Regions from separate parts of the Arthrobacter sp. 05L45_2 genome, predicted to be linked through region 1. Evidence: predicted binding sites of a transcription regulator. Region 1 holds the regulator's gene; the other holds the start of a gene.
The links. The regulator LexA, encoded in region 1, represses DNA repair genes until DNA is damaged. The targets are predictions, from matches to a motif close to TCGAACANNTGTTCGA.

Region 1 (7,833 bases):
CGTGGTTGAACTCCTCGACCGGGCGGTCGCCGGGATGGGCGGCCAGAGCCGTGAGGGCCAGCACGAAATGGCCCGGCAGGTGGCGCGCGCCATCGACACCGGCGACCACCTGCTGGTCCAGGCGGGCACCGGAACCGGCAAGTCCCTGGCGTACCTGATTCCGCTGATCGCCCACTCGCTGGTCAGCGACAAACCCACCCTGGTTTCCACCGCCACCCTCGCGCTGCAAACCCAGATCGTGGGCAGGGACCTCCCTCGTCTCCTGAAAACCATTACGCCGGCCCTGGAGCGGCCGGTGAAAGTCGCCCTGGTGAAGGGCCGCGCCAACTACGTCTGCCGCCACAAGCTCGAGGGCGGCTTCCCGTCCGAGGAGCCCGCGGAAGGCCAGCTTTTCTCCCTCGGCGAGGACACCTCCGTACCGCACTTCGCCGCAGCCATGGGCGGGCCCTCATCCCAGCTGGGCAAGGAAGTGGTCAGGCTCCGGGAGTGGGCCGAGGAGACCCAGACGGGCGACCGTGACGAGCTTCTGCCGGGCGTCACCGACCGCGCCTGGCGCCAGGTGTCCGTCACCTCGATGGAATGCCTGGGGGCGCAGAAATGCCCCCTCGCCGCCGAGTGCTTCAGCGAACTCGCCCGGCAGAACGCCGCCGACGCCGACGTTGTGGTCACCAACCACGCCATGCTCGCCGTCAGCGCCTTCGAGGGCCTCGCGGTGCTGCCCGAATACGACGTCGTTGTGGTGGACGAGGCGCACGAGCTCCAGGACCGCGTCACGGGCGCCGTGTCCGGGCAACTGTCCGTCGCGATGGTGCACGCCGCGGCATCCGGTGCCCGTAAGCACACCGGGATCACCGTGGATGCGCTCAATACCGCCGCCGCCAACCTCGAACTCGCCATCGAAGGTGTCCCAAGCGGGCTGATGCCGAACGGCCTGAACAGCGAACAGCTGGACTGCGTTGACCAGCTCCGCGACGCCTGCCGCGCCGCGCTCTCCGACTCCAAGGGGGATAGCGCCACGCCGGCCGACGGCGGCCGGCAGCTCGCCCGCTCCCGCCTGATGGTGATCCTGGAGCTGTGCGAACGGCTCCTGGCCGCCAAGGAAAACCGCGAGGTGGTCTGGTTTTCGCGCAACAGCAGCTTTGACCCGCAGCAGGGTTACTCACAGCCGGATGACTCCGCGCCGGCCCTGGTCAACATCGCCCCGCTCAGCGTCGCCGGGCGGCTGCGCGAAGGGCTGTTCGCGGACCACACAGTCGTCCTGACCTCGGCGACCCTCGCCATCGGAGCGGCATTCGAGCCCGCAGCCGGGGGACTGGGACTGGTGGGGCCCGGGGCGCCCAGCTGGACCGGCGTCGACGTCGGCTCCCCGTTTGAATATCCAAAACAAGGCATCCTGTACGTCGCCAAGCACCTGCCCAAACCGGGCCGCGGTACCTCCCCGGAGGCCCTCGACGAACTCGAGAAGCTTATCCGCGCCTCGAACGGCGGGGCACTGTGCCTCTTCTCCTCCCGGCGTGCTGCCGAGGAGGCCGCCGAGGCGATGCGGCCCAGGCTGGGCCTGAGCATCCTCTGCCAAGGCGAATCGACCATGACGGCGCTGGTCAAGCAGTTCGCGGACGAGCCGGACACCTGCCTGTTCGGGACAATGTCGCTGTGGCAGGGCGTTGACGTACCGGGTAATTCCTGCCGCCTCGTGGTCATCGACAGGATCCCGTTCCCACGGCCCGACGATCCCCTGATGACCGCCCGCTCCCGGGCCGTGGCACAGTCGGGCGGCAACGGTTTTATGAGTGTCTCGGCGACCCACGCGGCCATCCGCCTGGCGCAGGGCGCCGGCCGGCTGATCCGTTCGACGTCGGACAAGGGCGTGGTGGCCGTACTCGATTCCCGGCTTTCCACCGAGCGCTACGGCGGCTTCCTGCGCGCGGCGCTGCCACCGTTCTGGCCCACCACGGATCCGGCCGTGGCGCTGGCCGCGCTCGACCGCTTGGCCAAGGCCCCGGCCGCCGGATAGGCCGGAAAATTCTGCCCCAACGCCGCAGGTCCCGTCCGGAACATCGGACGGGACCTGCTGAGTTGGTGCTGGGTGGTTCCCGGTTAGAGGGAGCGCAGTACGGACACGACCTTGCCCATGATGACGGCGTGATCGCCGAGGATCGGTTCGTACTGGGTGTTCTGGGGGAGCAGCCAGGTGTGGCCGTCGCGCTGGCGGAACGTCTTGACGGTGGCCTCGTCGTCGAGCAGCGCGGCCACGATGTCACCATTGACGGCGTCGTTCTGGCGGCGGACCACCACCCAGTCACCGTCGCAGATGGCGGCGTCGATCATCGAATCCCCCGCCACCTTGAGCATAAACAACTCGCCGTGGCCCACCAGCTGGCGTGGCAGTGGCATAACGTCTTCCACGACCTGATCGGCCAGGATCGGGCCGCCGGCGGCAATCCGGCCCACGAACGGCACCATCGCGGTGTCGGTGGCGCTGGCCAGTTCCGAGACGGCGAGGCCGCCCACGGCCCGCAGACCGCTGGACTTCTCGACGCCGGAGATGGGGGTGGCGCCGCCGTCCAGGGTTAGCGGCATCAGGACTTCCATGGCACGGGGCCGCTTGGGGTCCCGCCGCAGGTAACCGAGCTTTTCCAGCTGTGAGAGCTGGTGGGTGACGCTGGAGAGGCTGGCGAGCCCCACAGTGTCACCGATTTCGCGCATGGACGGCGGGTAGCCGTTGTCCGTGACCGAACGCTGGATCGTCTCCAGGATCTTCTTCTGCCGGACGGTAAGGCTCTTCGGCGCCCGGCCGGTCTGCGGGCTCCGTTGGGTAGCCCTCCCGCCGGCGGCTTGTGCTGCCATATTCGCCATGCCTTTCCGTTCCGCCCTGCGGACCTTGCCGCCGGGCCGCTGTGGCCTGAAAACCCCCGGGGCCTAAAAATGTCAGACCCCGTTGTTGAACTTGAACTGTCCAACCGCAGGTGAACTCACCAGCGGTTGTTCCGTGATTCAAAAGTAGGCCAGCACACCATGTTTTTCAAACATTTGTTCTAGCGAGTCTCGACAATGTTCGTTCATAGGTGCTAAAACAGAACAAGCAGAGTTCGAATATGTGTTCGAAACCTGTCGACGGGAACCGAATGCAGGTTTCGATTCTGTGTTCTAAGTTTCGCAGTCGCAGGTTCGCCTATGAAGGTCACGCGTTCGATGGTTCGGCCGGTTGGCGGRGGGTACATGGAGTACGCCGGGCGGCACAGAGAGGTCCAGGAGGGCTTAGTTATGTCAGCAGTAAGCGTTATGTCCGGTTCGTTCGGCACCATCAAGTCCCGCACGGCCGTGCCCCAAGCGGCAGCACGCCAGGCGCCCCTGCGGCTGACCCGCCGGGGACGGTTCGTCTTCATCGGCCTGCCGCTGATCGTCCTGGCTGTCATGGTCCTGTCGCTCGCCGGTTTCCTCAACGCCCCCGCCAAGGCGGCCGACTCCGCCGCGGAGCTCTCGGTGACTCCCGCGGTCACCGTCACCGTCCAGCCGGGCGAATCACTCTGGGCGATCGCCGGCGCCGTGGCACCGGAACGCGATCCCCGCGACGTCGTGGCCGACATTGTCCAGCTCAACAACCTCGGCGCCGCCCGCGTGATGCCCGGCCAGCAGCTTTTCGTCCCTTCAAAGTAGGCAGGGCCCCCGCCGGCGAATGACCAGCCGGCGTGTGAGTGAACGCCCCTGGTGAACCCCGGCAGCCCCCACGGGGCGGGCATTCCGGGGTCACAGTTTCGGGGCGGGCCCGGGTCTCACTTAAACTGGGCGGGTGACTGACCAGCTAGAGCGCCTCAACCGACTGCCCCTCCGCACAAACCTGCGGGGCCTGCGCCCCTACGGCGCACCCCAGCTGGACGTGCCCATCCTGCTGAACGTCAATGAGAACACGCACGGGGTCCCGGCCGACGTCCGCGCCGCTATCGCCGAGGCCGTGACCGAGGCCGCCGCGGGGCTGAACCGGTACCCGGACCGCGAGTTCACCGAACTCCGCGAGGCCCTCGCCGAGTATCTGGGCCACGGCCTCGAAGCGGACAACATCTGGGCCGCCAACGGGTCCAACGAAGTGCTCCAGCAGATCCTCCAGGCCTTCGGCGGCCCGGGGCGCACCGCCCTCGGCTTCCCTCCCACGTACTCCATGTACCCGCTGCTGGCCGCGGGGACGGACACCGAATACATCGTGGGAGTCCGCGCCGAGGACTACGGCCTCAGCGCGGAATCGGCAGCCCGGCAGGTCCGCGAACTGAAGCCCAGCGTGGTCTTCCTCTGCTCGCCGAACAACCCCACCGGGACAGGCCTGGGCCTGGATGTTGTGGAGGCCGTCTATGAGGCGGGCCAGGAAAGCCAGACCATCGTGATCGTCGACGAGGCCTACCACGAGTTCGCCCACGACGGCACACCCAGCGCCCTGACCCTGCTGCCGGGCCGCGAGCGGCTGATCGTCTCCCGTACCATGAGCAAGGCCTTCGCCCTCGCCGGCGCACGGCTCGGCTATATGGCGGCCGCCCCGGAGGTCACCGACGCCCTCCGCCTCGTGCGGCTGCCGTACCACCTCTCGGCCATCACCCAGGCGACGGCCCTGGCCGCCCTGCACCACCGCGTGGCGCTGATGGCCGACGTCGAGGACATCAAACGCCAGCGGGACAGGATCGTCTCCGAACTGATCCGGATGGGCCTCAAGCCCGCCGCCTCGGACTCGAACTACGTCTTCTTCGGCGGCCTGGACAACCCGCACGAGGTTTGGCAGGGGCTGCTGGACGCCGGGGTGCTCATTCGCGACGTCGGCATTCCGGGACATCTGCGGGTGACAGCCGGCACTGAGACGGAAACCACAGCGTTTCTGCAGGCCCTCGAACAGATCCTGACCGGCCGCCAAGCACCGTCCGCCTAGACTTAACCCAGGACCCACGCACACCGCCCTGTTCGCCGGGGCGCCGCCTTCATCCAAAGGACACCCACATGAACAACCCCGGAGCAGCCGCGGCCCAGGCCCGGACCGCACGCCTGGAGCGGACCACCAGCGAGTCGTCCGTCCTGGTCGAGATCGACCTCGACGGCACCGGTGTATCGGACATCAGTACCTCCGTGCCGTTCTACGACCACATGCTGACGGCGCTCAGCAAGCACTCCCTGATCGACATGACGGTCAAAGCCACCGGCGACACCCACATCGACGTCCACCACACCGTCGAGGACGTCGCGATCACCTTCGGCGAAGTCCTGCGGACCGCGCTGGGCAACAAGGCCGGGATCCGGCGCTTCGGGGAGGCCACCGTGCCGCTCGATGAGGCCCTCGCCCACGCCGTCGTTGACGTCTCCGGCCGCCCCTACCTGGTCCACGCCGGCGAACCGGCCGGCCAGGAGTACCACCTCATCGGCGGCCACTTCACCGGCTCGCTGACCCGTCACGTCTTCGAAGCCATCACCCTGCACGCCGGCATCTGCCTGCACATGAACGTCACCGCCGGCCGCGACCCGCACCACATCGTCGAAGCCCAGTTCAAGGCGTTCGCCCGGGCGTTGCGCGCCGCCGTCGAACCTGACCCCCGCGTCGAAGGCATTCCCTCCACCAAGGGCGCGCTGTGACCGGAAAAGTGCTCCGCGACGGGGCCATCATCAACCCGGACGGGGACCGGAAGCCGGCCTCGCCCGCAGGCAAGCCCACCGTCACGGTGCTGGACTACGGCTCCGGGAACGTCCGGTCGGCCGTCCGCGCCCTCGAACGCGCCGGGGCCGAGGTCATCCTCAGCGCCAAGGCCGAGGACGTGCTGAACGCTGACGGGCTGGTGGTCCCCGGCGTGGGGGCCTTCGAAACCGTGATGAAGGAACTCAAAGCCGTAGACGCCGTCCGGATGATCGGGCGCCGCGTTGCCGGCGGCCGGCCCGTACTCGCGATCTGCGTCGGCCTCCAGGTGCTCTTCGAGGCCGGGGTGGAACACGGTACCGTCGCCGAGGGGATGGGGGAGTGGCCGGGCAAGGTCGAGCTCCTGCCGGCCGAAGTGGTGCCGCACATGGGCTGGAACACCGTCACGGTGCCGGAAGGGTCACGCCTCTTCGCCGGCGTCGAAAACGAACGCTTCTACTTCGTCCACTCCTACGGTGTGCAGCAGTGGGACTTCGACGTGATCCAGCCGCGGATGGCTGCCCCGCTGGTCACGTGGTCCGAACACGGGGCACCCTTCATCGCCGCCGTGGAAAACGGCCCGCTCTGCGCCACGCAGTTCCACCCGGAAAAGTCCGGCGACGCCGGAGCGCGCCTGCTCCGCAACTGGGTGGACAGCCTGCGCGGCGCCGCCCGCGCCGTTCCGGCCCCGGCCACCGCCCCGGAAGGAACGGCCTAGATGTGGTCCCTGGTCCTCATGGGCCTCGCCGGACTGCTGGTCGGCGGAGCCCTGTCCTTCCGGCAGCAGAAGAGCCCGCTCTGGGTGCAGATCGTGTTTTACGTCCTGGCCGCGATGTCCCTCCTGGCCGCCTACCTCCTGACGCTGCCCGGCAAGTAACCGGCCCCGCAGCGACGAATTCCTGACCCCTAATCCGTGAGGACCCTCCGATGACCACCGAAACCGCGCTGCCCGTCCTTGAGTTGCTCCCCGCCGTCGACGTCGTAAACGGCCAGGCCGTGCGCCTGGTCCAGGGCGAGGCCGGCAGTGAAACCAGCTACGGCACCCCGCTGGAAGCCGCGCTGAACTGGCAGGACCAGGGCGCCGAATGGGTCCACCTGGTGGACCTCGACGCAGCCTTCGGCCGCGGTTCGAACGCGGAACTCCTGCGCGAAGTGGTGGGCCGGCTCGACATCAAGGTGGAACTCTCCGGCGGACTGCGCGACGACGAGTCCCTGGAAAAGGCGCTGGAGCTTGGGGTGGCCCGGGTCAACCTCGGCACGGCGGCGCTCGAGAACCCCGAGTGGACCGAACGCGTGATCGAGCGGTTCGGCGACAAGATCGCCGTCGGCCTCGACGTCCGCGGCACCACCCTCGCCGGCCGCGGCTGGACCAAGGAAGGCGGCGACCTCTGGGAGGTCCTGGGCCGTCTGGAGGACGCCGGCTGCGCCCGCTACGTCGTCACCGACGTCACCAAGGACGGCACGCTCCAGGGGCCCAACGTTGAACTGCTCCGCCAGATGGTCGAGAAGACCGGAAAGCCCGTGGTGGCCTCCGGCGGCATCTCCAGCCTCGAAGACCTCAAGGTCCTGCGCTCGCTCGTGCCCCTGGGTGTCGAGGGCGCGATTGTCGGCAAGGCCCTCTACAACGGCAACTTCACGCTGCCCGAAGCCCTCGACGTCGCCGGCCGCCGCTAGCCCGGACCCTTCATGGAGCCCAACACCCAGCCCGGCCCGCGCGCCCTGCCCGGCCACATCGCCGCCGCCCTTGCCGGGGCGGGCGGCCCGGCCGATTCCGCCGGGCAGCCCTGGGCCGGCCGGAGCCTCACCGGCGAAGACGCCAAGATCCACAATTTCGAGGACGACGACGGCGCTGCCGACGCCGGCTATCTCGCGGCCCTGGCCGATCTCGCTGCCGGCCGCGGGGACGAGGCGGCCGTGGTGGCGGCCCTGGCAACCGCACGGGTGTTCGTGCCGATCGTGGCCACCCTGGCCGAGGAAGCGGAGGCCGTCGCCGGCCCCCATGGCGACCACGTCCATGGCGACAAGCAAGCGGATATGGCCCTCGTGACCCTCAAGGCGCCGGACGGCCGCACGGCGCTGCCGGCCTTCACCTCGGCCGCGGCACTGGCCGCCTGGCATCCCGAGGCCAGGCCCGTGGCCGTGTACGCGGCGCGCGCCGCGCTGTCCGCCGTCGCCGAAACCGCCGAACTGCT
Region 2 (4,044 bases), on a different contig from region 1:
CCGTGACCGCATCCGGTCCGGGCTTCCCGTCTATGGCTCCTGCGCGGGCATGATCCTGCTGGCCGATGAGATCGCGGACCCCGCGACCGACCTCGCCGGCAACCCGCAGCAGACCTTCGGCGGCCTTGACATCACTGTCCGCCGCAACGCCTTTGGCCGGCAGCGCGAGTCCTTCGAAACCGACCTTGAATTTGCGGGGCTGGAGTTCAGTGCCGATGAATCCGGCGTGGCCCCCGTGCACGCCGTCTTCATCCGCGGCCCCTGGGTGGAGCGCGTCGGCCCCGCCGTCGAAGTTCTAGCGAAGGTGGAACCGTCGAAGGCCGGCCACCCGGAATCCCTCGACGGGACAGCTAGAATTGTTGCAGTGCGTTCCGGCAAGCTGCTGGCCACCTCCTTCCACCCGGAAGTGACGGGGGAGAAGCGCGTGCATGAACTGTTTATTCGAATGATCAGAGGAGAAGCGTAAAGCATGTCAGGCCACTCCAAATGGGCGACGACCAAGCACAAAAAGGCCATCCTTGACAGCCGCAGGGCCAAGTCGTTCGCCAAGCTGATCAAGAACATCGAAGTTGCCGCGCGGATGGGCGGACCGGACCTCTCCGGCAACCCCGGCCTCGAGCTCGCCGTCACCAAAGCCAAAAAAACCTCGGTTCCGGCTGACAACATCGACCGCGCCATCAAGCGCGGCGCCGGGCTCACCGGCGAGGTAGTCGACTACACCGAAATCATGTACGAGTGCCGCGGACCCCAGGGCTCGGCCCTGCTCATCGAGTGCCTCACGGACAATAAGAACCGCGCGGCCTCCGAGGTCCGCTTGGCCATCTCCCGCAACGGCGGCACCATCGCCGATCCCGGGTCGGTCAGTTACCTGTTTTCCCGCAAGGGTGTTGTGTCGCTGCCGAAGAACGGCCTGACCGAAGACGACGTCCTGATGGCCGTCCTCGAGGCAGGGGCCGAGGAAGTCAAGGACAACGGCGAGACTTTTGAAATCCACTCCGAACCGACCGACCTCCAGGCCATCCGCGATGCGCTGAAGGAAGCCGGGATCGAGTACGACACCGACGAGGCCGAGTTCGTGCCCTCGATGCAGGTGCCGCTGGACGTGGACGCCGCCAAGAAGTTCATGAAGCTGGTGGACGCGCTGGAAGAGCTCGACGACGTGCAGAACGTCTACAGCAACGCCGACCTCAGCGACGAAGTACAGGCAGCGCTGGAAGCCGAGTGACCCTCCGCGTCCTCGGCGTCGATCCGGGCCTGACCCGCTGCGGCATCGGCGTCGTGGACGTGGAAAAAAACCGCCGCGCCACGATGGTGGCCTTCGGCGTCGTCGGCACGTCCCCGGACGAGAGCCTGGACCAGCGTCTTCTGGTCATCGCCACGTCCATCGACGAATGGCTGGATAAGCACGAGCCGCACGTCCTCGCCGTCGAACGGGTGTTTTCCCAGCTCAATGTCAGCACCGTGATGGGCGTGGCGCAGGCGTCCGGGGTGGTGATCGCCGCGGCGGCGCGCCGGGGCATCCCGGTGGCGCTGCACACGCCGTCGGAAGTCAAAGCGGCAGTGACCGGCAGCGGCACATCCAACAAGGACGCCGTCACCAAACTCGTCACCAAGATCCTCCGGCTGGACGCCCCGCCGCGGCCGGCCGACGCCGCCGACGCATTGGCCCTGGCCATCACGCACGCGTGGCGGGCCGGCAGCGGTGCGGCGGTAGCCACAACGGGCCCCGGAAGCCAGTCGCTGACCCCCGCCCAGCGCGCCTGGGCAGCGGCGGAAGCCAAAGCGCGCCGGGCGCGGTGAATGTCCCGCCGTCCCGACGCACTGCTTGGTAGGGTATTCGTAGATATGTTCGGATCGCGGGTCCGGCCGGTTAACACTGGCTGAACCAGCACCAGCCGGAAGTCCGGCTGAAAACCCAGGAGCCAGGCCTTGATCAGTTTTCTCCGCGGAACCGTAGCGCACGTTGGCCTGTCCTCGGCAGTGATCGACCTCAACGGCGCCGGCATGAGCGTCAACGCCACGCCGCAAACCCTCAGCAAACTCCGGGTCGGCGAGGAAGGCAAGCTGTTTACCTCCCTGATCGTCCGGGAAGACTCGCTGACCCTCTTCGGCTTTGGCAGTGACGACGAACGTGAGGTCTTTGATGTCCTGCTCAGTGTGAGCGGCGTCGGTCCCCGGCTGGCCCTGGCCGTCCTCGCCGTCCACGAACCCGAGGCGATCCGCGTCGCCGCGCATTCAGGGGACGGCAAGGCCTTCACCAAGGTGCCCGGCATTGGCCCCAAGGTCGCGGGCCGGATTGTGCTGGAACTCGCCGGCAAGCTGGTGCCGCACGGCACGCCGGGCGCGGCTGTGCCGTCCGTCTCCGCAGAAAGTGTGTGGAAGCCCCAGGTGGTGGCGGCCATGACCAGCCTGGGCTGGTCCGAAAAGGACGCCACCGCCAGCATCGACAAGTCGCTGGCGGATTCGCCCGAACTCGCCGAGCAGGGAAACGTCGCAGAGATCCTTCGCGCCACCCTGCGCTGGCTCGGCCAGGATGGCGCCCGTGCCGGGAACCGGGTAGGCGCGCGTGGCTGAGCCATCCATCGTCGGCGGGGGAGAGGAACCCGAGGAGCGCGCCATCGAGGCGGCCCTCCGGCCCAAGAACCTGCACGACTTCGTCGGACAGCACCGGGTCCGCAAGCAGCTCTCCCTGGTGCTTGAAGCGTCGCGGATGCGCGGCCGCAGTGCCGACCACGTGCTGCTCTCCGGGCCTCCCGGCCTGGGTAAAACAACGCTGTCCATGATCATCGCCGCAGAGATGAATGCCCCGCTGCGGATCAGCAGCGGCCCGGMGATTCAGCACGCCGGCGACCTCGCTGCGATCCTGTCGTCCCTGTCTGAAGGGGAGGTCCTGTTCCTCGACGAGATCCACCGGATGTCCCGCCCGGCCGAGGAAATGCTGTACATGGCCATGGAGGACTTCCGCGTCGACATCGTCGTCGGGAAGGGTGCCGGCGCCACGGCCATTCCGCTGGAACTGCCGCCCTTTACCCTGGTGGGCGCCACCACCCGCGCCGGCCTGCTCCCGGGGCCGCTGCGGGACAGGTTCGGCTTTACCGGGCACCTGGAGTTCTACTCCGTCGAGGAACTCGAACTGGTGCTCCGGCGTTCGGCCGGCCTGCTGGACCTGAAGGTGAACTCCGCAGGTTTCAGCGAGATCGCCGGCCGGTCCCGGGGCACACCCCGCATCGCCAACCGCCTTCTGCGCCGCGTCCGGGACTGGGCGCTGGTGCACGGTGTCGACCAGATTGACGCCCGTTCCGCCTCCGCAGCCCTGGACATGTACGAGGTCGACAAGCGCGGCCTGGACCGCCTGGACCGGGCAGTGCTTGAGGCGCTGATCACCAAGTTCGGCGGTGGCCCGGTGGGGCTGTCCACCCTGGCGATCGCCGTTGGCGAAGAAACCGAAACCGTGGAAACCGTCGCCGAGCCCTACCTCGTCCGCGAGGGCCTGCTGGGCCGGACGCCACGGGGCCGGATCGCGCTGGCGCCGGCATGGACCCATCTTGGATTCGCTGTCCCCGCCGGTGTCTTCGGGCAGGACCCGCTGGACCTGTTCCAGGCCGGCGAGCCGGACAGCGGGCCGGCCGGAAGCGGGGAGTACGCTGCGCCCGCCGCGGACCCGGAATGGATCCGTAATAGTCAATAGCACTCGCTCGTGACCTTTTCCCTTTAGACTGGTATGACGCTCGGCACGTTCGGGCCTTCGTTTCCGTGTGCGGCTACCACTAGCCGCTGCTGGCAGGGCATGGTCTTTCTGCCCCGCCAACTGCCGGGTCCCTACCGGGCGGTTCCGGAACGAGGCGGACGTTGCTGTGAAACCAGCTTGCAAGTACAGAACGGAACTTTCCCCTTGGATCCAATGACAATTCTCCTGTTCGTCATGCTCGGCGTGTTCGTCTTTATGATGTTCCGCCGCAACAAGAAGACGCAGCAGCAGCAGGCGGAGCTCCAGTCGAAGTTCAGCCCCGGTGTTGAGGTAATGACCAGCTTTGGCCTCTTCGG

Region 2: the regulator LexA is predicted to act here: its motif matches at 1,838-1,853, upstream of ruvA (Holliday junction branch migration protein RuvA).

What each region holds. Positions count from the first base shown of each region.
Region 1 covers NZ_JBFTNO010000119.1:249-8,081, forward strand. The annotation lists gene AC1DHD_RS10385 (ATP-dependent DNA helicase) at 35-2,014, shown strand; gene lexA (transcriptional repressor LexA) at 2,098-2,847, opposite strand; gene AC1DHD_RS10395 (LysM peptidoglycan-binding domain-containing protein) at 3,265-3,657, shown strand; gene AC1DHD_RS10400 (histidinol-phosphate transaminase) at 3,791-4,909, shown strand; gene hisB (imidazoleglycerol-phosphate dehydratase HisB) at 4,978-5,604, shown strand; gene hisH (imidazole glycerol phosphate synthase subunit HisH) at 5,601-6,359, shown strand; gene AC1DHD_RS10415 (hypothetical protein) at 6,360-6,518, shown strand; gene priA (bifunctional 1-(5-phosphoribosyl)-5-((5-phosphoribosylamino)methylideneamino)imidazole-4-carboxamide isomerase/phosphoribosylanthranilate isomerase PriA) at 6,569-7,315, shown strand; gene AC1DHD_RS10425 (SseB family protein) at 7,328-7,833, shown strand, end outside.
Region 2 covers NZ_JBFTNO010000081.1:7,872-11,915, reverse strand. The annotation lists partial or broken gene pdxT (pyridoxal 5'-phosphate synthase glutaminase subunit PdxT) at 1-466, shown strand, start outside; gene AC1DHD_RS08420 (YebC/PmpR family DNA-binding transcriptional regulator) at 470-1,225, shown strand; gene ruvC (crossover junction endodeoxyribonuclease RuvC) at 1,222-1,800, shown strand; gene ruvA (Holliday junction branch migration protein RuvA) at 1,930-2,574, shown strand; gene ruvB (Holliday junction branch migration DNA helicase RuvB) at 2,567-3,688, shown strand; gene yajC (preprotein translocase subunit YajC) at 3,902-4,044, shown strand, end outside.